One region of the Rossellomorea sp. KS-H15a genome, then DNA from elsewhere that is predicted to be linked to it. Evidence: riboswitches for the same ligand, from Rfam matches in the RefSeq annotation. Region 1 holds a riboswitch; each other region holds the start of a gene.

The links. A riboswitch is a leader RNA that binds a small molecule or an ion and turns the genes downstream of it on or off. The one in region 1 is predicted to bind lysine.
Region 2: linked by a shared signal. The riboswitch ahead of lysA (diaminopimelate decarboxylase) and the one ahead of M1J35_RS18575 (aspartate kinase) in region 1 are both predicted to bind lysine.
Region 3: linked by a shared signal. The riboswitch ahead of M1J35_RS21700 (Na+/H+ antiporter NhaC family protein) and the one ahead of M1J35_RS18575 (aspartate kinase) in region 1 are both predicted to bind lysine.

The regions. Positions count from the first base shown of each region.
Region 1 covers NZ_CP096886.1:3,625,947-3,634,045, forward strand. Annotated here, with positions in the region: gene M1J35_RS18570 (YslB family protein) at 305-742, shown strand; gene M1J35_RS18575 (aspartate kinase) at 802-2,040, opposite strand; lysine riboswitch at 2,228-2,406, opposite strand; gene uvrC (excinuclease ABC subunit UvrC) at 2,504-4,273, opposite strand; gene M1J35_RS18585 (hypothetical protein) at 4,270-5,724, opposite strand; gene M1J35_RS18590 (FTR1 family iron permease) at 5,883-6,803, opposite strand; gene M1J35_RS18595 (hypothetical protein) at 6,848-7,597, opposite strand; gene M1J35_RS18600 (glycosyltransferase family 2 protein) at 7,717-8,099, opposite strand, start outside.
Region 2 covers NZ_CP096886.1:1,554,317-1,562,415, reverse strand. Annotated here, with positions in the region: gene M1J35_RS08070 (hypothetical protein) at 196-441, shown strand; gene M1J35_RS08065 (ABC transporter permease subunit) at 466-1,494, opposite strand; gene M1J35_RS08060 (ABC transporter permease subunit) at 1,491-2,360, opposite strand; gene lysA (diaminopimelate decarboxylase) at 2,471-3,757, opposite strand; lysine riboswitch at 3,871-4,047, opposite strand; gene M1J35_RS08050 (DMT family transporter) at 4,416-5,375, shown strand; gene M1J35_RS08045 (2OG-Fe(II) oxygenase) at 5,419-6,066, opposite strand; gene M1J35_RS08040 (mannitol-1-phosphate 5-dehydrogenase) at 6,412-7,551, opposite strand; gene M1J35_RS08035 (BglG family transcription antiterminator) at 7,557-8,099, opposite strand, start outside.
Region 3 covers NZ_CP096886.1:4,212,590-4,220,688, reverse strand. Annotated here, with positions in the region: gene M1J35_RS21715 (YunC family protein) at 1-289, shown strand, start outside; gene M1J35_RS21710 (HD-GYP domain-containing protein) at 468-1,580, shown strand; gene yunB (sporulation protein YunB) at 1,639-2,403, shown strand; lysine riboswitch at 2,483-2,665, shown strand; gene M1J35_RS21700 (Na+/H+ antiporter NhaC family protein) at 2,781-4,343, shown strand; gene M1J35_RS21695 (sodium-dependent transporter) at 4,617-6,143, shown strand; gene M1J35_RS21690 (methionine/alanine import family NSS transporter small subunit) at 6,145-6,252, shown strand; gene M1J35_RS21685 (M23 family metallopeptidase) at 6,291-7,292, opposite strand; gene lipA (lipoyl synthase) at 7,512-8,099, shown strand, end outside.

The DNA.
Region 1 (8,099 bases):
TTCTTTACCTATTAGACGACGATACATATTTTATATTGTAACAATAATGTGACATGTTCATTTTACTCCCAAGGAGTGGAAGCGTCAAGAAAACGTATACATAAATTCGACAATACCGCAAAAATATTTTCAGTAGTTCAACAACGGCAAACATGAGGTTTTACACAACTAAATGTTCGAAAATTCTAATAAATTTACAATAAATATTATAGCACCAAAATATCCCAAGGTCATTTTTTCAAGGTATGGGATGATAATTACCTCTTTCATGTATATAATAGTTTTATAGAAAGAGGGGATTTACTTGGAACAGAAAAAAGAAGAAGTACATCAGCCGTCCGTTCCAATCTTCGGATATGAAATGTTACGCGACATCTTGATTCCAGACATACTGGGAAAACACACACCCGATATCCTATACTGGGGAGGAAAGCAGCTCTCTAGGAAGTTCCCCCTTCAGTCAACGGAAGAAATATCTTCCTTTTTCGATGAAGCTGGATGGGGCACCCTTACACTTCTGGAACAGAAAAGAAATGAAATGACATTTGAATTGAGCGGACCTGTGATCGAACGGCGTCTGTCACTTAAAACGGATGTGAACTTCAAACTGGAAACGGGCTTTATTGCCGAACAGATTCAGCTTCAAAGAAAATGTGTGGCAGAAGCTGCTGACGAATTACATAAACGGAGCCAATCGGTCAAAGTCATGGTAAGATGGGACGACAAAGACCGGATCGAGTAATCAAGCTCTCAATAAAGGGTTGCCTGGAATCATCCAGGCAACCCTTTTCCATGTTGATCCTACAGCGTGATTTCTTCCATCTTCACGGCATCGAGATGAAAGGCCGTATGTAAGACGCCTGCTGCCTTTTGCATATTCTCGCCATCCACTACTGTAGACACTTTAATTTCAGAAGTGCTGACCATTTTCACGACGATGTCATTTTGAGCAAGCACTTCAAACATTTCCGCGGCCACACCCGGGTTTGAAATCATCCCCGAACCGACAATGGAGACTTTCGCAAGCCCACTTTCGTGCTCGACGTGTGTGAAATTCAACTGCTCTTTATTTCGTTCAAGAACAGCAAGGGTTTCCTCGAGATCGTGCTCCTTGATGGAGAAAGATAAATTGGTCGTATTCTGATCCGTCTGGGTCTGGATGATGATGTCTACGTTCAAATGATTTTCAGCCAACGTCGTGAACACGGATGATAGTCCCGTTAATGCATTTCCCAGTCCGAATACCGTGACCCTCGTAATCTCATTCTCAAATGCTACTCCTCTTACAATCAAGTTCTGTTCCATGCTTGCTTCCTCCTCAATATACGTTCCTTCCACTCTTTCGATGCTGGATCTGACTTCCAATGGGATTTGATAATTCTTGGCAAATTCCACCGCCCTTGGATGGAGTACCCCGGCCCCGAGGTTTGCAAGTTCGAGCATTTCATCATAAGAAATTGACGGTAACTTCCTTGCTCCTTTTATATAGCGGGGGTCTGTCGTGTAAACCCCGTCTACGTCCGTATATATGTCACAGCGCTCCGCTTTCAGGGCAGCCGCGATTGCAACGGCTGTCGTATCCGACCCGCCCCGTCCGAGTGTTGTGATTTCCCCGGTTTCTGTCATGCCCTGGAAACCCGCGACGATGACCACTCTTCCTTCCTGAAGGTGAGCTGCCATTTTATCGGTATGAATATTGGTGATCCTTGCATTACTATGGACGGATTCCGTCTCGATTCCGGCCTGCCATCCCGTGAATGAAATGGCATCATGCCCCGATTGGATCAGGGCCATGGTCAGGAGTGAAATGGTGACTTGTTCCCCGGTTGAGAGCAGCATATCCATTTCTCTTTTGCTTGGTTGAGACGTGATTTCCCTTGCAAGACCCACGAGTGTATCCGTCGTTTTCCCCATGGCAGATACGACGACCACCACATCATTCCCTCTTTCTTTTTCTTCAATGATCCTTGACGCAACATTTTGAATTCTTTCCACAGACCCTACTGAAGTCCCACCGAATTTTTGAACAATAATACTCACGACTTCTCCCTCTTTCTGAGCGTCTCCGCTCTTGTTGATGATGAAGAGTACAATCACAATCATCCTACACGTCCATAGGACAGGATCGTTGGTACCAAATCCTGCGCTGATAATAAAAAAAGCAATGAGAATAATATCTCATTGCTTTATGAACATACAGCAGAACATACAAATAGGTTCATCGGCATTGTGAGATAGCTCTCCAAGATTGAATCATCTTGACAATCCTGTATTTCTTAAACCCAGGACCAGCGGATATAGTATGAGACTATAACCACTTCGGCGATTCTCCCCTTTCCAGGCATGTCGGCGGGGCTCATACCCCTCTTTACCTGTACTCTTGAAGTTCGCACCTCTATCACCACTTAAAAAGTGATAATGTTATAAATTTTTGTTTATTATAGCACATAAAAAATTGTGATTCAATGCACAATTTTTAAATAAATTGAATTCATTACAGCCGCTACTTCAATTTCTCCACCAATACTTTCGCCACGGCTTCAGGAATTCCTATCTCTATAAACTCCTCCACGGTAGCTTCTTTCATCTTTTTCATGGAGCCAAAGTGTTTAAGAAGTTGTTTCTTCCGTTTTGGACCGATGCCGTCGATGTCGTCGAGGGTGGATTGGAAGGCGCTTTTGCCTCTCAGCTGACGGTGGAAGGTGATGGCGAACCGGTGGACTTCATCCTGGATGCGCTGGAGGAGATAGAATTCCTGGCTGCGCTTTTCAAGGGGGACGATTTGCAGCGGGTTGCCGTACAGCAGTTCCGATGTCTGATGCTTATCGTCTTTTGCAAGACCCCCGATCGGGATGTCGAGACCCAATTCATTCTCGATCACGTCCCTTGCCGCTTCGATCTGACCTTTTCCTCCGTCGATGATGATCAGGTCCGGTAAAGGAAGTCCATCTTTCAGCACTCTCGTATACCTTCTCCGGACCACCTCCCTCATGGAATCATAATCATCGGGACCCTTGACGGTTTTGATCTTATATTTACGGTATTCTTTCTTTGCCGGTTTCCCGTCTAAAAAGACGATCATGGCCGATACGGGATCACTACCTTGAATATTGGAGTTATCAAAGGCTTCAATCCGGAAAGGCGTATAAATACCCATATGATCCCCGAGCCTTTCAATGGCTTTGATCGTCCGCTCTTCATCTCTTTCAATCAGGGCGAACTTCTCCCCAAGTGCCTGTTGGGCATTTTTTTCGGCAAGCTTCACAAGCTCTTTCTTTTTCCCCCGTTTTGGCTGGGTCATTTTAACCTCAAGAAGTTTCTCCGCCAGCTCGATATCGATCTCTTCAGGCAAAAAGATCTCCTTCGGCTTAAAGTGGTTAGATTTAGAGTAGAACTGACCCAGGAACGTCAGGAACTCATCCTCTGGTTCATTATAGAGAGGGAATAAAGACACATCGCGCTCAATGAGCTTCCCATGCCGGACGAAGAATACCTGCACACACATCCAGCCTTTATCAACGGAATATCCGAATACATCACGGTCGGTGAAATCGGTCATCGTCATCTTCTGTTTTTCCATGGTCGCTTCGATATGGAGAATCTGATCCCGGAATTCCTTCGCTCTTTCGAACTCCAGATTTTCCGAGGCTTCATTCATTTTCAAAGTCAGCTGTTTCTTGATTTCCTTGTATCCCCCATTGAGGAATCTGGCTATTTCATCTGTCATGTCACGGTACGTGTCTTTGCTCACTTCTTTAATGCAGGGAGCGAGACATTGCCCCATATGATAGTAAAGGCAGGCTCGGTCAGGAAGCGTCGAGCATTTCCGTAAAGGATACAAGCGGTCGAGAAGTTTTTTCGTTTCATTTGCCGCTCCGACATTCGGATAAGGACCGAAATACTTTCCTTTTCCCCGCTGGACCTTTCGTGTGGTAATGAGTCTCGGGTGCCGCTCATTCGTTAACTTGATGAACGGATAGCTTTTATCATCCTTAAGCATGACATTGTATTTAGGGTCGTACTTCTTGATCAAATTCATTTCGAGGACAAGGGCTTCCAGGTCAGATGAGGTCATGATGTATTCGAAGTCCTCGATCTCCCCTACCAGCCGCTGGGTTTTTGCATCATGGGAGCCTGTGAAATAGGAACGCACCCGGTTCTTCAATACTTTGGCCTTTCCCACATAGATGATCGTCCCCTGCCTGTCCTTCATTAAATAACAGCCCGGTTGGTCGGGAAGCAGCGCTAATTTATTCGTGATATTCTGATTCATCCTTCTTCCTCCCCCCTCTGTTTCTTCCATTTATATAATGTCAGGTCGTGATAGATCGGGTCGATGAGCTCACTGGAATGGAAATGCTTCTCGACCTTAATGAACTCATCCATCTGGAGCCCCTGCTTTTTAAACCCTTCGACCACTTTATCCGTCAGATAAATATCCCGCTCAGGGTAATATCGTGCGTCAGTGGTAAACACTTCATACGTTTGTACTTTCTTATGAATAAAAGGGACATCAAGATACTCAAGTACCCTGGACTCTTCCCAGGTATATACGACGAGAGGCTGTTTTTCCTCTTCGCTCTCTAAATAATCGGCCATTTGATAAACGGCCGGGATGTCCGATGCATGTTTATATAATAACGCACTTGTATGGTAAACCTGAAGCAGAAGGAACGAAAGGACAAGAATGGAACCTGTCCGTGACAGTCGTTGTGAAAGCAGTCTTCCCGCTCCAAGGAACAAGGCGATGCCGATCAAAGGCAAAGCGTGACGGGGCTTCATTACATTCTGGGCAAAAAGGGCCCAAAGGAAATAACTGCCCAATAGCACGAGCATCAAGCTTGTCATATAACGATTCCCTTGTAAGTCCTTCCTTGCTGCAGCCAAACCGACAACCAATAGAATGAGGAGGGGGAGGAACTCAGCGACACCCCCCACCCATATCGTGTTCACAAAAATCAGCTTCACGACTCTGTCCCAGAGACTGAGATTTGAGGCACCGATCGTTCCCCCCCATTCTTGAAAATGTCCGTTCGTGAAGGAAAGGGCCAGTCGGAGAAAGCTTTCATATCCCCCTTCCGACATGCTGATCCCCGATACCCAGAGGAGCTGGAACAGGACTGCAATGAGCAGGTAAACAAAGGTATCCAGAAGTGTTACCACCCCTTCCTTCCACTTTCTGTACAGGAGTATAAGAATTCCGATCCCAAGAACCAGATAAGATAACCTGATTCCAAGAAGCAGACTGAATAGGAGCAGTGGGAGAATGAGGAATCCTTTATGATGTCTCTCATTGGCCAAAACCAAGCTCCATATATACCACCACATCATCCCGACTGCTGCTCCCTCGGACATCGGCTGATTCACCATCAGGACCGTAAAGCTGCTAGTATACACGATGGCTGTCGCTATCCCTGCATATGTCGGAAGCACGATTCGGTTCATTAACAGAAAAAGAGGGATGATGGCACTTCCATACAGAAGGATATTAAAAAGAGTCAGGGCTTGGACGGGGTCCCCCACCATTAGATGAAGGACTTTCCCTCCCAGGATGAAATAAGGATAACCGGGAAAGTGGGGCTGCATCTGATACATATCAAAATGCTGGACACCCAGTGCAAAATCAACCATATCCCAAGTAGCTGCGTAGGAAGGGATCCACATCAGCTGAAGAACAAATACAACCGCCACAGCAAATGCACCCGCCACATTCGGCCGACTCATATACTTTCCACTCTTCATTCTCAACGACTTCACCCTCATACTTTGTTAGACTCTCAATGATTAAAAAAAGTACCAAACATACATTCCTTTAAAGAGTGTACACCTTTCGAAAACGGTGTTCAATCTTTAAGGGCAATGAGGTTTGGTACTGATACAATTTATTTAGCTTGTGGGCTCAAATCCTTCACTCCGCCTTTGACCTCTTCCTTTGCTTTCACCGACTCCCGCTTCGGTGCAGTCAGGAAGTAAATCGCTACGAAATAGCCAATATACGAAATCACTTCTTCGATGGACGGCATGGAGGAATATCCGAACAACGCCTTAAGGAAAATGCCTACATCACCGGATAACAACGGGGCAGTTCCTGTATCACGGAGGAAATGGGCATAATCGATCGGATGCTCAGGCAGTAGCCAGGTCAGGTCGTAAAGGTGTGGAATCACACTGCCGATCAATCCTATATCCTGCATCATGGAAATCGCCTGTACAAGAAGTCCTGCAGATATGAGGATAATGAATGCGCCGGTCACTTTAAAGAAGCTTTTCAATGAAATTCTCATTGTGCCTTTAAAGAAGAAGTAAGCTACGACACACCCGATGACGACTCCCGTAATCGCTCCCCAGCCCTGCATGGCCGCTCCGATATCCCCGCCTGTAATGGCGGCGAAGAAGAATACGGTCTCCACACCTTCGCGGAGAACAACGAGGAACGAGTGGATCACCATTCCGACAATGTTGCCTGTGGAAATGAAATGCTTCATCTTCCCTTCCATGTTTCCTTTAAGGTCGCGGCTGTGCTTCGCCATCCAGAAGACCATCTGGGTAAGAAGGACGGAGGAGACGAGCATGATGCCGATCTTCAGATAGATCTCGCTTCCCATGGCAGCAAATCCCGTAAAGACGACCTGAAAGAGCATCGCTACGCCGACACTGGCGATGATCGCTAATCCGGCACCAAGCCAGACAAACTTTGTAAACCGGCCATGATTCGTTTTCTTCAGATAGGTAGTGATGATCCCGATGATCAGTAACGCTTCCAGGACTTCACGAAAGGTGATCAGTAAAGCTTGTAATTCCACAATAGTTCCCCCTTACTTGCTTAAAGACTATTTCTATAGTGACCTTATTTACGTTTTCTGACGGCATATACAATCGCTGCAGCCAGCACCCCGACGATAATGATGATGGGTAACCAGTTCTTCAGGTTGGAAATATCCGTCCATTCCTGTTTCCCGCTTGATTCCTCAGTGGCACTTTCAGAAAAGTGTCCGACTTCTAGACTCTTAATGTCGAATTCTTTTTGAAGCGAATCCACTATGAACGTTTTACTTTCTTTAAACGCGTCCTGATCGGATTCCTTTGTTCCGACTCCGAACAATCCCGGGTTTCCGAGGGATTCCAGCGCTTGATCGAATTCAGTCCTGATCTTTTGATCCAATTCAGGGTTTTCCCCTTCTACTTTCGGGGATAACGTTTTATATGTAGCAAATCCTTTTGCGAGCAATCGCTTACTCGTATCATATTCCGAGAAGTTTTTATCAATGCTTTCAAGTCTTCTGGCAATATTGAGGACAAGGAGTTCATCCAGGTTTTCAATGGCCTCTCGCTTTTCTTTGTTATCAAGGTTCTGAAGGATGATCTTTGAAGGTTCTTCACCCATATGCTGATCCACTTCTTCTTGAACCGTTTCATAAATCTTTTTGGACTCTGAATAATTCGGAGGGTCTTCATCTAGCTTGATCATGATTTCTTTATACGCTTCTGCTATTTTCTCCTCACTCGGATCGCCGTATGAATAGGCGGATGCCTGTGAAGACAGCAGGATATTACCTAATAAAAACAATAGTACCGTGGTTATGAACGATTTTTTCATGTATGATTCCCTCCTGTTTTCAATGATAATGATTATCATTCGTATTGTCAATAAAAAATAAGTACTCAAGCATAGAAGCCGGAGTACTTATTTTTTACGAATGGTGTGGTTTTATGTTGTCATTTTGCAAAATGATTCGTTCCTTCATCTGAAGGGATGTAATGGGCCTGCTCTTCCACATATACTTTCTCCACCGGTTTCTTCATCTCCTGAATAATGGCGGGAAGAACAGATGACATATAGGACTTGAACTTGATGAAGGATCGCCCCGTCGTCCTCACATAATACAAAATCGGGATTTCCTTCACCCGAAACCCTTTACGGACAAGGTTCAAGGTCAGCACTTGAGCGTAATTGTAATCATGTATGATTTCGGCATGTTCCATGGCCTGTCTCGAGAACGCCCTCATACCGGACTGCCCGTCATAGATCCACTTTCTCAGGAGGACGCATTGAAGAAGGGTGAAACAATAGTTCCCCAATCGACGGTGAAGCTTCATTC
Region 2 (8,099 bases), 2.1 Mb from region 1:
ATTGATAGACTACGGGAAAAACAGTATGCCACCGCCTCCTTGATTGGATTTAAAAGGTATGCCCTGGAAGTCGATTGAACCTCATGTCGTTAATTGAATTGTAAGGGTGTGAACATGGATTCCTCAATTGGGGTTATTTTCCGGGACGAGAGTACTAGGATGGCCCCCGCTCCCCGGAGAGCAGGAAACAATTCTATGAAATTAGGTGCAGTTACTCAGTGGCAGGAGAAGGATATCATGGGGAGAGTAACGAAAAGTAGCTTTCCATTCCATTCTCTGAAGACTAAAGTCCTCTTATATAATCGTGAAAAACTCCATGGAATAAGCGTTCAAATCGCACATTCCCCGCTTGACCCGGGCTATCAGGATGAAACAGAAAAGAAAGAAGGCAGCACCCTGGCAGATGCTGCCTTCTTGATCATTCCCTATACCGGACTATAAACATAGGCTAATAGATACAGCCACTCACTTCGCTTCTTTCACAAGTTGGAATATTTCTTTGTCTTTTAGGCTTGTAGTTTCAGTTTCTTCAGCCGATCCTTCTTCTATTGAGGATTCCATAAGGGTTTCCACCACTTGTGTCGACCCGATCAGCATCAACTTTGCAGACAGGATCGTCAAAGTAAAGAAAACGACAGGGATGAAGGATATCCACGGATAGGTGGTCCACAGGAATTGCCACCATCCGCCGAGAAGACCCGACCATTCATGAGATAGGGAAGCCAGGAACGGATTGTCAAAAAGGTCTACCTCAAGTGATGATCCCCCTATATAAATGTTCAATACCCCAAGATGTGCAATCAACAGCATGATGATCATAAATTCCCTGATCGACACGAGAAGAATCTGCGGGAGAATAAAAGGACGAATATGATTCCTGATGTAATGACGCTTCGTTGCTCCCAGCACTTTCGCACTATCAATGAACTCGTGACTCATGATCCGGTCATATTCATTCGTAAATAGCAGGGTGAGACTCGGAAGTGAAATCACGATAAGAATGATCAGGTAAAAAATCGTTTTATCCGTAAAATCATAAGGAAATCCCTCAGGATGATGCAACGGACCGTCCAACATCATCCAATTCAATAATAAAAAAGATAATAAGGTAGGCGGAAAATAGTTGGCGGCATCCACCATGTGATCAATGATTCTCCTGAATGGTTTTAAATAAAAGTGAAGGATCAACCCCATGAACACCGAAGGCAATACTCTGCATAGCGTGATCGCCAGCGCTGCCCCAATGGTATATTTCGCGCCAACGATGATGAGAAGGAAGATATTCCGGTTAAAATTGTCGGTACCAAGGGGTGGATACTCCACTGGTGAATAGGGAGGGCTGAGAAGCTCCCCTTCTTCATTTTTCAAAAGATCCAACTTCGGCACCTCATCCCCCCACCCGACATAATAAACAAGACTTGCGGCAAACATACCAAACAAAAAGATAAAGCCTATTATGAATGACGGATTCTTCATCAATTTTTTCAGCATCATATCGCCACCTTCTGCCCGGTCTTACGATCAACGATGGTTCTGATGAGGATGAGCAGGACAAAAACCGGCAGATAGAACATGATCAGACTGAAACAGATCACATCCATTTGAGAGAATGATAGGATGAAATGAGTGATGCCATAAATATTAAATAATCTTTCAAATACGATCAATGATGATAAGAGAAACAGAATGATGGATTTGGAATGATTCAATAAACTGAACGCGATATTCCGCAGGACATGGATGAAGAAAATCCAGTGCTTGGACATCCCCCTGCTTCTGATCAGATCAACATACGTCTTCCCGTATTCATCATTCACCAACAGATAGATGATCCTGAACAACATGATCGTCGGTAAAATAGACAAAGTCACAATAGGAACGAAATACACCTTTTCCTGGGAGCCGACGATTGGAAACAGAAGCACCCCTGTTTCTTTCAAGATGAAAATGACGCTGTATTGAATGACGATCAAGATGAAGATATCAGGTGTGGACTCGAGCAAGTTAGTCGCCCTAAGGATGAACGTTGACCAGGCGGATGGCAGCAAGTGTGTGAGGTACGCAAGGAAGATGCCCATGAGGATGGATAAAAGAAAGGCAGACAAAAAAATCGAAACAGAATAGAAATACGGATCCCAGAAGGCCGGGAACATCGGATATGAGTTGTTCGATTCATTCGTGATGGTCATCGATTCAGAATGGATGAGGGAGGTCGATATCTCCACAATGTTGAGGACATATTGTTTCAAACTGAGATCCACCCCTTCATTGAACAAACCGATGAGGCCTGTCAGAAGGATGATTCCGAACAGAACGAAGACAAATTTCAAAACCATGGAACCGATCGATTTGAGATTCATAGATTGATCCTCCGAATTCATTGGATAAAGTTACCTTTACATTACCATAACAAGCCAAAAAATCCCATAAAAAAAGGTAAAGCCGCTTCTGGACTCCACCTTTCTTTCCCCTACCGATCTTTTCTTACAAGGTCCGCATACGTCTCCCGCTCGATCACGACCCGGGATTCCCCGTTATCCACAAACACAACAGCCGGTCTCGGTATCCGATTATAGTTACTCGCCATAGAATACCCGTATGCCCCCGTACTGAACACAGCCAGAATATCACCGTAATTCGTCGGCGGCAGCATCAGGTCCCAGATGAGCATGTCACCCGACTCGCAGCATTTCCCCGCGATGCTTACACGTTCCGTACATTCTTCATTCGGACGGTTTGCCAGTACCGCGTGATACTTCGCCTGATACAGCGCCGGGCGTATATTATCCGTCATCCCTCCGTCAATCGCCACATACGTGCGCACATCCGGGATGATTTTCTTTGAGCCCACTTTATACAACGTCGTACCTGCTTCCGCCACCATGCTTCGACCCGGCTCCACCCAGACTTCCGGGAGCGGGTATTCATTTTTCGCAAAATAGGTTTTCACACTATCCGTAATCCCTTTGACATAGGTCGGAATCGGCAGAGGCTGGTCTTCATCCGTGTACCGGACACCGAATCCGCCACCGATATTCAAGACAGGCATCGTAATGTCCAAGTCGATCCGGATCCGCTGCATGAAATCAGACAGCACCCGGATCGCCTGATCGAAGCCTTCCTGTTCAAAGATCTGAGATCCGATATGGGAATGGAGGCCGAGCAATGAGAAGTATGGCTTCCTGATCGCAAGCCCGATCGCCGTAGCCGCCTGACCGTTTGAAATGCTGAATCCGAACTTCGAATCTTCCTGGCCCGTCGTGATGTATTCATGAGTATGGGCTTCCACGCCAGGTGTGACCCTGATGAGGATCTGCACCTCCTGCTCCCGCTCTTTTGCCAGGTCATGGAGCAGTTCAAGTTCAAGGAAACTATCGACGACAAAGCAGCCAATTTCAGCTTCAAGTGCCATTAGAAGCTCCTCTTCGGATTTGTTGTTCCCGTGAAAATGGATGCGTGCTGCCGGGAAACCAGCTTCAAGGGCCGTATACAATTCCCCTCCTGAGACCACATCCAGGGAGAGGTTTTCTTGTTCCGCCAGGCGCACCATTTCTTTACAAAGAAATGCCTTACTCGCATAGGCCACCTGATATTTCAGACCACTTTCATGGAATGCATCCCGGAACAATTTAGCATTCCCGCGAATCATCCCTTCATCATAAACCATCAGGGGTGTCCCGTATCTTTCGACCAAATCACCCGTACCGATCCCACCGATCGTTAAATCCCCTTGAACATTCACATCAACTGTACTCATATCCCTAACTCCTTTTGACTCTCTAAAAAACACAAAAAAACCGTATGAAGCAGATGCTCATACGGTTTTTCATCAAAGGTTACGGAACCAAGATGAAGACTATGTATTAACATCTCTTCAATAGTGCTCCACAACTTTTGCATTGTGACAGTCCAGCATTTCTTCAATGCTGGCCCAACAAAAAATAGAATTGGCTATTTTCTGCTTCGGCGATCTGCCTTTCCCAACTTATCCCGGAATCCATTATTCTCAAAGAAGGTACTCATCATTCTCGCGCCTCTATTATCAGAGAGTGACTGTATATTTTTTATTGGCATAACTATATCATTCTCTTGAAATGGTTGTCAATTGGTTTTTGGATATAGCGTGATTTCGGAGTTCACATTACCATTTATTTCAAAAACACGCATAAACTATGGGGAATGACGCAATTAATTTAAAAACGACGCAATTACTTCCATAATGACGCAATCACCCTCCAAAACGACGCAATCAAGGACGATTTTTCCACAATGATGTGAATGTGATAGTCTCAAGCCCTTAAAAACCACCAATCAACGATTAAAAAAACTATTTTTAACTTCCTTAGTGAGGATTTTTCCTCTAAAATGAATTTAAAATAAACGATAGTGTATGTCATTAGAAAGGAGTGCTTCCCATCAAAGAACTGACTATCGGTATCATTTCATCCATGTTCTTTGCCGTCACCTTCATCCTGAACCGGTCCATGGAACTTGCCGGCGGAAGCTGGATGTGGAGTTCGTCCCTGCGTTTTTTGTTCATGCTCCCTTTCCTTTTCCTTATTGTAGGTTTACGGAAGAATATAAATCAAGTGTGGATTGAAATGAGGAAGAAGCCATACGAGTGGCTGACGTGGAGCTTTGTCGGGTTTGTCCTCTTTTATGGTCCTTTGACGTATGCGGCGGCATATGGACCCGGCTGGCTTGTTGCGGGGACGTGGCAATTCACGATTGTGGCCGGGATCCTGCTCGCTCCCTTGTTTTTCACATCAGGACCTGTGAGACGCAGGCTCACCATTCAAAAAAGGGCTCTCGGCATTTCCTCGATCATTCTAATCGGGGTGATGTTCATCCAACAGGAAAATGCCCGTGGGCTGTCTCTTTCAGAAATGATCACAGGAGTTTTACCGGTGATTGTCGCAGCGTTCGCTTACCCCCTTGGGAACCGTAAAATGATGGAGGTATGCGGCGGAAAACTTGATACCTTTCAACGGGTACTCGGGATGACGATCGCAAGCACTCCCTTCTGGCTGATCCTTGGAAGCTATGCATTTTTCAAAGTAGGCGTCCCCTCCACTGGTCAAGTGACACAATCCTTTATCGTCGCCGTTTGCTCAGGCGTGATTGCGACTTCCCTCTTTTTCCTTGCGACGAACATGGCAAGGCATCATCCCGGGAAACTCGCGGCAGTGGAAGCGACCCAGTCGACCCAGATCCTGTTCGTCATCATGGGAGAAGCGGCCATCCTTTCCGTTCCCCTTCCGTCAGGGTTTGCTCTCCTCGGCATCATCCTGATCATCGCCGGCATGATCATCCACACCGTCAACGTGAAAAAAATGAATGCCGGAGTCGTGAAGCCAGTAAAATCCGCTAGCTAAAAAAGGAGGAGCATCCCTCACTGGGGATACTCCTCCTTTCCGATTATTTAAATACCCGCCTTCTCATCCACTGGGTCGCAGCCCATTTGTCCCCGATGACAACCGGTGCACCGCCATGCAGCGTTAAATCGTTCAGTTCCTGATTATCATAGAAATATTCGAAGTAAACCGCCATTCCCTTTTGAGGGGAAACAGAGAGATTCAGCTTCGGGAAGTAGGTTTCCCCGCCTTCCTCTACGTCGTTCAAATACATGACAAGGGTACTGATTCTCGGATTCTTTACGGGCCTTGCCGATGCAGAGAAGAAATCGAAATGAGCCTTGTACTCCTGCCCCGGTTTATAGTTCAGGATTTGAAGACCCTCCCCATGCTCAACGGGTATATTCATAATTTGAGAGACTCGCTTTTCAACACGTGTCACGACGTCATGACTTTCTTCCAAAAAGACAGAACTGCTCGTTCTCAGTCCATCGACCGTCCGTGTATTCCCGATCTTCGAGCGCTCGACCCGATCAATTGACAATTGGATGAGTTCATCACATTCTTCATGACTCAGCACATTGCCAAGCACGACGATCAGGGGCTCCTCCATTTTCGCAATGATGTGAATGTCCCGGTCTTCCGTCTTGATCTTATTCCCCGTATGGTGAAAAATCGTTTGTTCCTTTACAGCTATTTCATTCGTATCCATTGCCAACTTTCATCAACCTCTTATCGTATTTTTAACATTCTGAATTCTTATATTGGTGGAAGCATTCTTTGAATCTTCCAGACTGGAAAAACGAAAGCAACGTTAGGCATAACTGTATATTTTATTCGGTTGTTTCCTCCTGCATGTCAAAATATGAGAGTGTATTTTTATATATTTTACACCCGGGATGAGGGGAATTCTATCTTTATTTTTTCATTTTCCGCTGAAAAATAAAGAGGATGACTCAGGTGTAGGATTGGCGTGGGTTGATGGATGTCACAGAAAGGACACGTAGTCAAAACCCATAAAAAAAGACTGCCGGATCCCATCCGACAGTCCATCCATTTATTTCTTCAATGCTTCATACTGAACCATTACTTCCTTCACGATTTCACTATCCGCATCCAATCCACTCACTTCTTTCAAAACATGAGCTGGTCCATGGTCCTTGATCATGCCCTGGATTTCCATGGCCTGTTCGTCTTCAGGATTGTCGAACAGTAGCGCTGCTGCAATCGCTTTGGCGAGATACGAATAAGACAGTCCTGCTTTTTGAGCTTCCGTGGTCGGACGGATCAAGCGGTCATCGGGACCAAGCTTCCTGATCGGCGCGCGTCCCACACGGGTCACATCATCATTCAAATAGGCATTTTTGAAGCGTTCGATGTTTTTATCAATATAAGCAAGATGGTCGTTTTCATCGAGACCATATTGCTTCACAAGGTAGGCACCTGTTTCTTTCAACGTTTCCTTCACTTGTGCAGCGATTTCTTCATCGGCCAATGTCTGATCAATGGTCGATTTCCCTTGCAGATATCCAAGGTAAGCAATGACAGCATGCCCTGTGTTCACCGTGAACAGCTTCCGCTCGATGAACGGTGCAAGATCTTCCACGATCGTCATTCCTTCAACAGGCGGGATTTCTTCGGTCGTCTCAACCACCCACTCGTAGTATGGCTCAACGAGGACGTCCAATGATCCTTGATCCTGCATCGGTACAATGCGATCCACCGCTGAATTGAAGAAGAAGACTTTGCCTTCAAGCTTTGCAGCCGTATCTTCATCAAGATTTTCCAAGATATGCTTTTTCAAAATATCCGTTGCACCGATCTGGTTTTCACATGCGATGACGTATAACGGATCATCTGAAGAGGCCACTCTCTTAGTGATCCCTTTAGCAATCAGGGGTGAGATCCGTGGCAGGATGTTCGGTCCGATTGCCGTCGTCAGGTAGGTAGACGAGACGATCGTATCGATTACTTCCCCTTCCTGATGAAGGTTGTTCAGGCCGGACACATTCTCAATCGTTTCTGTTTCCATCGTTTCCGTTGCAAGCTTCACCTCATAGCGTCCTTCTTGATTCAGTTTATTGATCACTTGTTCCGCAATATCCACAAAGGTCACATGGTAACCTGATTGGGAAAACAATGCTCCGATAAACCCTCTGCCTATGTTTCCTGCTCCAAAATGTACGGCTTGTTTCAACATCATCATTCCTTTATCAAATTAGTTTGTAAGTAGTCCAGAAAGATTTCTTCTAATTTCTTTAAAATGATCGCTTCGTTCGTGGACGAATAAATCATCATCGATCGATGATCTTCGATTAAACTTGTTGAGATCAGGCTGAGGATTTCCTGCTCCCGTCTGCTCAACTCTTCCGGGGCAAGCATCAGGAGAAGGCTCTTCATCTCCATCTCAGCACCATCCATCCCCTTGATCTTGCAAGGTTCATCCAGATGGGCCACCTGAAAGATCAGCTTATTTACGTTATGATCCCGGCAATGGAAAAGCCCCATATTCGTGTTCGGGATGCCCAGTCCGCCTTTCTTCTCCCTTTCCATCAGTTGGTCCATGACCACTTGAGGCTGTTGTAGAAGTCCATCCCGGTCTGCCTGCCCCACCATTTCACTCAGGATCCTGACGTGATTGCCCGCAGACTGCTTCCGGTATACGCGAAAATTGGTAAGGATGGCTTCCATGCTGGTATGGACATCTTTGATCTCCTGAAGGAGCATTCTCACTTCGGCTTTCCC
Region 3 (8,099 bases), 590 kb from region 1:
TCCGATCACCATTGGGGGACATACCTTTACAGCGATTTCCGTTGCACTTCCGAAAACCAATCTCCTCGTCGTGACGAGTGAAAAAGGATATATCATGTGTGGGGCACTTGATGTTGCGCTGCTGAATGAAAAATTAAAGGACAGGGGGATCATCGCGGGAAGAGCGGTTGGTGTGAAAACCATCGATCAGCTTCTCGATGCACCGCTGGAGTCCGTCACCTATGAAGCAGCGAATCTCGGCATCCACACTGGGATGGCCGGAAGGGACGCGCTGTTAAAAATGATATAGAATCAAAAAAGGACCAGTACTCTCCTGAGCGGCTGGTCTTTGTTTTATCCCTCTGATTTCCCCGTTATTCTTTCATGAATATTTAACCAAATACACCTTGCAAGATCAATTTTATCCTTTATAATGGAGATACTAGGAAATTTTGTCGAAAAATGAAAGAATTACATAGGAGAATTCTATGAGGCTTATATCAACACGGGCTTTGAAACCCGGCATGGTTCTAGCTACAACGGTATATAATATGAGAGGTCAAGCGTTGATTCATGATAATGTTCCCATTACAGAACGCATGATTTACAGATTGCAGGAGCTTAGTATTCAGTATGTCTATATTGAAGACTCTCTTTCCAGTGGAATCCATGTGAAGGGGACCGTTTCGAGTAAAGTGAGACAAGAGGCGGTTCAGAATATCGAGATGGCCTTCAATCAATTAAGCACATCCAAAGAGAAGCCAAGCCTCCTCGTGATTGAGGATAGTGCCACTCAATTGAAGCAGGTGATTGATGTCGTCCTGTCCGAAGTAAAGGAGAATCATGATCTTCTGACGATTTTGACAGATGTGTTTACATACGACTCCTATATTTTTCATCACTCATTTAATGTTACATTATATACACTTTCCATCGGTCTTGAACTAAAGCTTTCACAGAAGCAGCTCGAGCAGCTCGGGGTTGGGGCGATCCTTCATGATATCGGTAAGATGCTTGTGCCCGAAGAGATCCTGTTGAAGCCTGGGAAACTTACGGAAGACGAATTCTGTGAAATCAAAAAACACTCTGAACATGGCTTTGAAATCCTGAGACAACTGCATTCAGTGTCCCTGATCATCGCGCACTGTGCCTATCAGCATCATGAAAGGCTCGATGGGTCCGGTTACCCACGGGGGATCAAGGGTGAAGATATCCATCCGTTCGCAAAGATCATCGCCGTGGCCGATGTATTTGATGCCATGACTTCTAACAGGGTATACAGGAAGGCAATGCTTCCCCATCAGGCATTAGAGGTATTATACGCGGGATCGGGATCCCTGTTCGATTCACAAGTGATCGAAGCATTCCGGTCATCGGTCGCGATGTATCCGAATGGCATGATCGTGGAACTGAATGATGGAAGGAAAGGGATTGTGACCGATCAAAACAAAGGAGTCACAGACCGTCCTGTCATACGGATCATCGAAGAGGATGGGCAGGAGTCAGACTCTCCTTATCCACTCGATTTAAGCAAGGCATTAGACAAGGTCATCACAGGCTTTGACCCTGATTATGAACCGCAATCTCTTAAGATTAAATAAATTTTTGCGCTAAACCCCTCTTACAATGCATACAAATAGCTTGTAAGGGGGGATTTTTTTGTCTAAGTTCAAAACCAACAAACCCCGAAGAGGAGGTCCGCTGCCTTTTCGACATGTCATGATCATTACGTTTCTGTTCTTTATGATCTCCACAGGGTTCGGATTGTGGATCATTAACAAAGGGTTGAAGCCTACACTTCTTGCATATGCCGAGACACAGACGAGCAGGATCGGTACCCTTGTGATTAACAAAGCCATCAATAAGAAAATTGCCGACGTTCTGGATATTTCGGATATAACCGAAGAAGTGAAGAACCAGGAAGGCGATATCGTCTCGTTTAAATACAATACACAGACCATCAACAGGGTCCAGGCAGAGATTACGAATCTGGTCCAGCAGAATCTCCAGGAAGCAGAGGCAGGGAATATTGAAAATCTTGAGTTCCTCACTGAAGTGGAAATTGATGAAGGGAAGTCGAAGACATCGAAGGGCATCACCTATTCCGTTCCATTGGGGCAGGCAACGAACAACGTATTGCTCGGTAACCTGGGGCCGAAAATCCCGATCCGCTTTCATTCCATCGGTGACGTACGGTCCGATGTGAAGACGACGGTGGAGCAGTTCGGGATCAATAATGCGGTTGTGAAGGTATTTGTGGAGCTTGAAGTAAATGTGCAGATCATCATCCCGTTTGCAACGAAAACCGAAACGATCAAGCAGGATATCCTGGTTGCAATGGGTACCGTCCACTTGGATGTACCGCAATTTTATAACAATGGTGGAGGGGATTCGAGTCCTTCCATTGAATTTCCCACAAATTAGTATGGAAAAAAAGTTGTCAAAAGAATGATAGTTTGTTATATTAATAAAGAAAATTTTATAACACACCACATCATCAGTCCGATGGGGTAGAGGCGCAGGGTTCAAGAGTAATCTGTTCGAGGATGACAACGGAGAAAACAGACGAAAGGGAATCTTTGCCGAAGTAAATATGCATGTCGAAGGTGTATTTGCTGGGGTTATCTTGAAGAAGGATAACACTGTCATTATAGGGAAATCTCTATAATGGGGAGCTACAGATCGTGATGGAGCACTTACGTTACTAACAAAGGTAATGATAGTTTCTCTATCGTTGCCTTTTTTTATTATCCTCTGTCATGCTACGATGGTTCCCCCCTATCAAATAGGAGGAGGACACTATGGAAAACACGATTTACTCATTATTACCACCCCTTTTAGCCATTCTTATGGTTATTCTCACAAGACGGGTACTGCTTTCATTGGGAGTAGGAATCGTTGCTTCTGCCTTTTTGTTGGCAGATTTCTCAATTACGAAAACATTCAACTTTATGTGGGATGCCTTCAAAGGTATCTTTGTCGCAGACGGCGGACTAAACACCTGGAATGTCTACATCATTTTCTTCTTACTCATTCTTGGTATCATCACAGCATTTGTGAATATCTCCGGCGGGAGCCGCGCATTCGGTGAATGGGCGATGAAACGTGTGAAGACAAGACAGGGCGCACAGCTTCTTGCTGCGGTACTGGGTATCATCATTTTTATTGACGACTATTTCAATGCCCTTGCTGTCGGACAGGTTTCAAGACCCATCACGGATCGTCACAGGATCTCACGTGCTAAATTAGCCTATATCATTGATTCAACATCTGCTCCGATCTGTGTTGTTTCCCCGATTTCAAGCTGGGGAGCATACATCATCGGGATCATCGGCTCCATCCTTGCAACACACAGTATCACGGAGTACACGGCATTCTCGGCATTCATTCAAATGATTCCAATGAACCTATATGTATGGGCCGCCGTACTGCTAGTCGTCATGGTTGCCTATAAGGGACTCGACTTCGGAAAAATGAAAGAGCATGAAGTACGTGCCCTTGAAACCGGAGATCTTTATGATCCAGGCAAAGAGATTCCCGGTGAATTGAAAAATGATCTTCCCGTCAGCTCAAAAGGCTCTGTAGGCGATCTTGTCTGGCCGATCGTTGCACTCGTGATCGGGACGGTTTCCATGATGCTTTGGACCGGTTACCAGGCAGTGGGATCATTCGACTTATTGCCGATTTTTGAAAATACGGATGTTACTAAATCTTTATTATACGGTGGATTATTCGGACTTCTTGTTTCCCTGATCTTCTTCCTTCGCCAAGTAAGCCTAAAAGGAATTGAAGGGAGTGCTCTTGGAACAGCTGTAGTGGAAGGTATCAAGTCGATGCTTCCGGCTGTTTACATTTTGATCTTTGCGTGGACGATCGTGACACTCATCGATCAGCTGCAGACGGGTACGTATCTGGCCGGTCTGGTTGAACAATCAAGCCTGCCTATGCAGGCACTTCCGGTCATCTTATTCCTTGTTGCCGGTATCATGGCGTTCTCAACGGGAACATCTTGGGGATCGTTCGGAATTCTCCTACCGATCGCCGGAGAGATTGCTGCAGCATCGGATGTAACAATTCTACTTCCTGCCATGGCAGCGGTGCTTGCAGGATCTGTATTGGGTGATCACTGTTCACCTATTTCCGATACGACGATCCTTTCTTCTACGGGAGCTGGAAGCAACCATATCGATCACGTGCTCACGCAGCTTCCATACGCGGTCATCGGTGCGGTCGTTGCCGCCATCGGTTACCTTGTATTGGGATTCACAGGCAGCACCATCCTTGGTCTCGCTGTTGTCATCATTTTGATTCTGGCCTTTGCCTTTTTATTCGGTGAAAAAGCAAAGCCGGCATCTGCAGAGTAATCCATAAAAAACCAGGAGCCATTCGGCTTCTGGTTTTTTTGTGTGCTTGGAGCCCCATCATACAATTGCCTCCCATTCCACAAATTCCGACAAAATTCTTATAGTGAAATAGTACTGTAGGAATTTGGTGAATTTCTCAATAAAACACTAAAATAAAGCTTTGACAATTGTCCTGGAACTAGCTATACTGACTTTAGATTATAAATAATCTGAAAATATAAAAATTTCAAATACCTCAAGGCAGGTAGTTGGAAAGAACTAGGGGGGAACAACATGGAGAATCGTGCACAGTTTGGTACACGGGCAGGATTTATTCTTGCAGCTGTCGGTTCAGCAATCGGATTAGGGAACATTTGGCGTTTTCCGGCAGTAGCATATGAAAACGGCGGGGGAGCATTCTTTATTCCTTATTTATTCGCTCTTCTAACAGCAGGTATTCCATTATTAGTACTTGAATTTACAATTGGTCATAAGTACCGTGGTTCAGCACCGTTATCTTATTTCCGTCTTAATAAGAAAACAGAATGGCTCGGATGGTGGCAGGTCTTAATTGCATTCGTCATCTCTACCTATTATGCCGTCATTATCGCCTGGGCGATGTCATACAGTGTTTTTTCTTTCAATTTAGGCTGGGGAAAGGATACTGAATCCTTCCTGTTCAGCGACTATTTAAAGCTTTCGGTTGATGCCGGTCAGACTGGCAGTGTGGTTCCAGGAGTATTCATCCCTCTTGTAATCGTATGGGCCGTTACACTTGGTATTCTTTTCAAAGGTGTAAAGAAAGGAATCGAAGTAGCGAATAAAATCTTTATTCCAGCACTTGTTATTTTATTCTTAATTATTGTTGTTCGCGCTTTAACATTACCAGGAGCGATGGAAGGCTTGGATGCATTCTTTAAGCCAGACTTCAGCAAGATTGCTGATCCTGGTGTATGGGTGGCGGCATATGGACAGATCTTCTTCAGTTTATCCATTGCCTTCGCCATCATGATCACCTATTCAAGTTATTTGCCGAAAAAATCGGATATTACGAACAACGCCTTCATCACGGGGTTCAGTAATTCCGGATTCGAACTATTGGCTGGTATCGGTGTATTTGCCGCACTTGGTTTCATGGCACAATCACAAGGAGTGGCCGTGCAGGATGTTGTAAGCGGCGGTGTGGGACTTGCGTTTGTTGTCTTCCCGCAGATCATCAACGAATTCCCGGCATTCAACGAAGTCTTTGGTTTCTTATTCTTTGCTTCACTTGTACTGGCCGGTCTGTCATCATTGATTTCCATTTCGGAAACCTATGTGGCAGCCGTCTCTGAGAAATTCGGGATTTCCCGTAATAAAGCCGTCCTATTCGGTGGCGGACTTTCAGCTGTCATTTCCATCCTCTTTGCTACACAGGGTGGTCTGTTATTCCTGGATGTTGCGGATTATTTCATCAACCAATTCGGAGTGGCGTTTGTCGGATTAGTGGAAGTAGTCGTGATCGCCTGGTTCCTTCGCAAGCTGGGGGCATTCCAATCCCATGCGAATGGAATATCGGATATCCAGCTTGGTGCATGGTGGAAAGTATGTCTAGGCGTCATCACACCAATCGTCCTTGGATGGATGATGTTCGGTTTATTCAAGATGAATCTACTAAAGGAATTTGAAACGGAAACTGGCAACTACGGTGGATATTCTGATGCTTTCGTTCTTTACAGTGGATGGTTCGTAGCTGCATTTGCAATCATTGTAGGAGTAGCCTTCGGATTTAAACGCTGGCATGCCAAGACAGAAGCCGATAGCTATAAGGAGGTAAGCTAACATGACTGGTAGCGCAATTACTATGATGGTTGTAGGAATGGTCATCATCTGGGGTGGATTAGCAGCTAGTATCATGAACGCTGTTTCCAAATCGAAAAAACAGGTATAAAGGAAGAAGCAGACGATGGAATCCCATTGTCTGCTTTTTTACTGCTTCTTGTTTTTAATTCTGTCCTGTCGCTCCCACATTCTTAGGTGAGGATAGGGATCGAATGACCATTCTGTCAGGCCATTATCCTTATACATTCCATAATGCAAATGCGGTGGGAATTTCCCTGACGTTCCCGGAGGTCCATATCCTGAGCTTCCGACACCGCCGATCACCATTCCCGGTTCAACCACTTGTCCGACATGAAGATCTTTGGCAAAACCACTCAAATGGGCAAAATAATGGTACGTATTATTAATGTCGCGTATTCCGATACGCCAGCCTCCATATCGATTCCAGCCTTTCATCTCGATGATGCCATATGATGTAGCCCTGACTGGAACACCGTAATCAGCGAAGAGGTCCGTCCCTTCATGGATCCGTCTTCCACCCCATCCACGGGCGTCTCCCCAGGTGTTCCGGTAACTATAATTAAATCTCAGGGGAAGCGGAAAGGCTTTCTGATTGAGATGAATCGTTCCGTATTGTTTATATATTTTGGCATTTCCCATAATGATACTGACGGTTTTATCCCGCTTATAATATTCCCAGAGGGCAAGCTTGAAGTTGTCGTGATCGATGCCGTAACGAAGGATAAAGTCGGTTAATGCGGCAAGTTTATCTTCATCACTTTTCAGGCTGGCTTTTCCGTCATGATCCCCGTCCCGGCCGATTCCGTTGAAAAGAGCGATCGTTTCAGGATTGTCATCCTCGGCGTGGGGGTTCAAAGGTCCGACCCACTTTTCAGGCTCCATATAAATCGAGATGAAAGAGGATGGCTTTTCCCTGTCTTTCCGGGCGAACCTTAGACTGCGTTCGTATTGATCAATGGCTGCCAGGTAGTACCAGGGGATCTGAGTCATAGCCTCGCTCTTCTGGAACAGTTCCATTCTTTTTGTGTGTATCTGCTCATCTGTCAGCTTTTCTGCTGCGAAGCTCTGACAGGGGCTTATCATGAAGAAGAATACAATGCAGAATACCAATCGTTTGTACAAAATCATCCCTCCATTTTTAGGGGCCTATCTGTAGTTTGTATCGTTATCTTGGATTCATAATCATCAATAAATGGTAATAGGGTATCACATGCTTGTTTTCACTTTTTTAGTATGATAAAGTGACAAAAGAAGTATATTGATGATGGCTTTTTTTACATAGGATGAACGAGAAAACGTTTCACTCTTTGCCTAAGTCAGAATTATTTAGGATTGGAGATGAGGGGTATGAGTAAGAAAGATGAACACATTCGTAAACCGGATTGGCTTAAGATTAAGCTGAATACGAACGATAATTATATGGGTCTTAAAAAAATGATGCGGGAAAACAATCTTCATACAGTATGTGAAGAGGCCCGTTGTCCTAATATTCATGAATGCTGGGGAACCAGACGTACAGCTACGTTCATGATTCTGGGCGACATTTGTACACGTGCCTGCCGTTTCTGTGCCGTTAAAACAGGACTTCCGACTGAATTGGACTTGAAAGAGCCGGAACGCGTTGCGGATTCCGTGCAACTCATGAACTTGAAGCACGTCGTCATTACTGCGGTTGCACGTGATGACCTGAAAGACGGCGGTTCAAAAGTCTTTGCTGAAACCGTCCGTGCTATCCGTCGTAAGAGCCCGTTCACATCCATCGAAGTACTGCCTTCTGATATGGGTGGGATATTTGATAATATCAAGACATTGATGGATGCTAAGCCTGACATCATGAATTACAATGTTGAAACCGTTCGCCGACTGACTCCAAGAGTTCGTGCCCGTGCGACTTACGATCGTACATTGGAATTCCTCCGCCGTGCAAAAGAATTG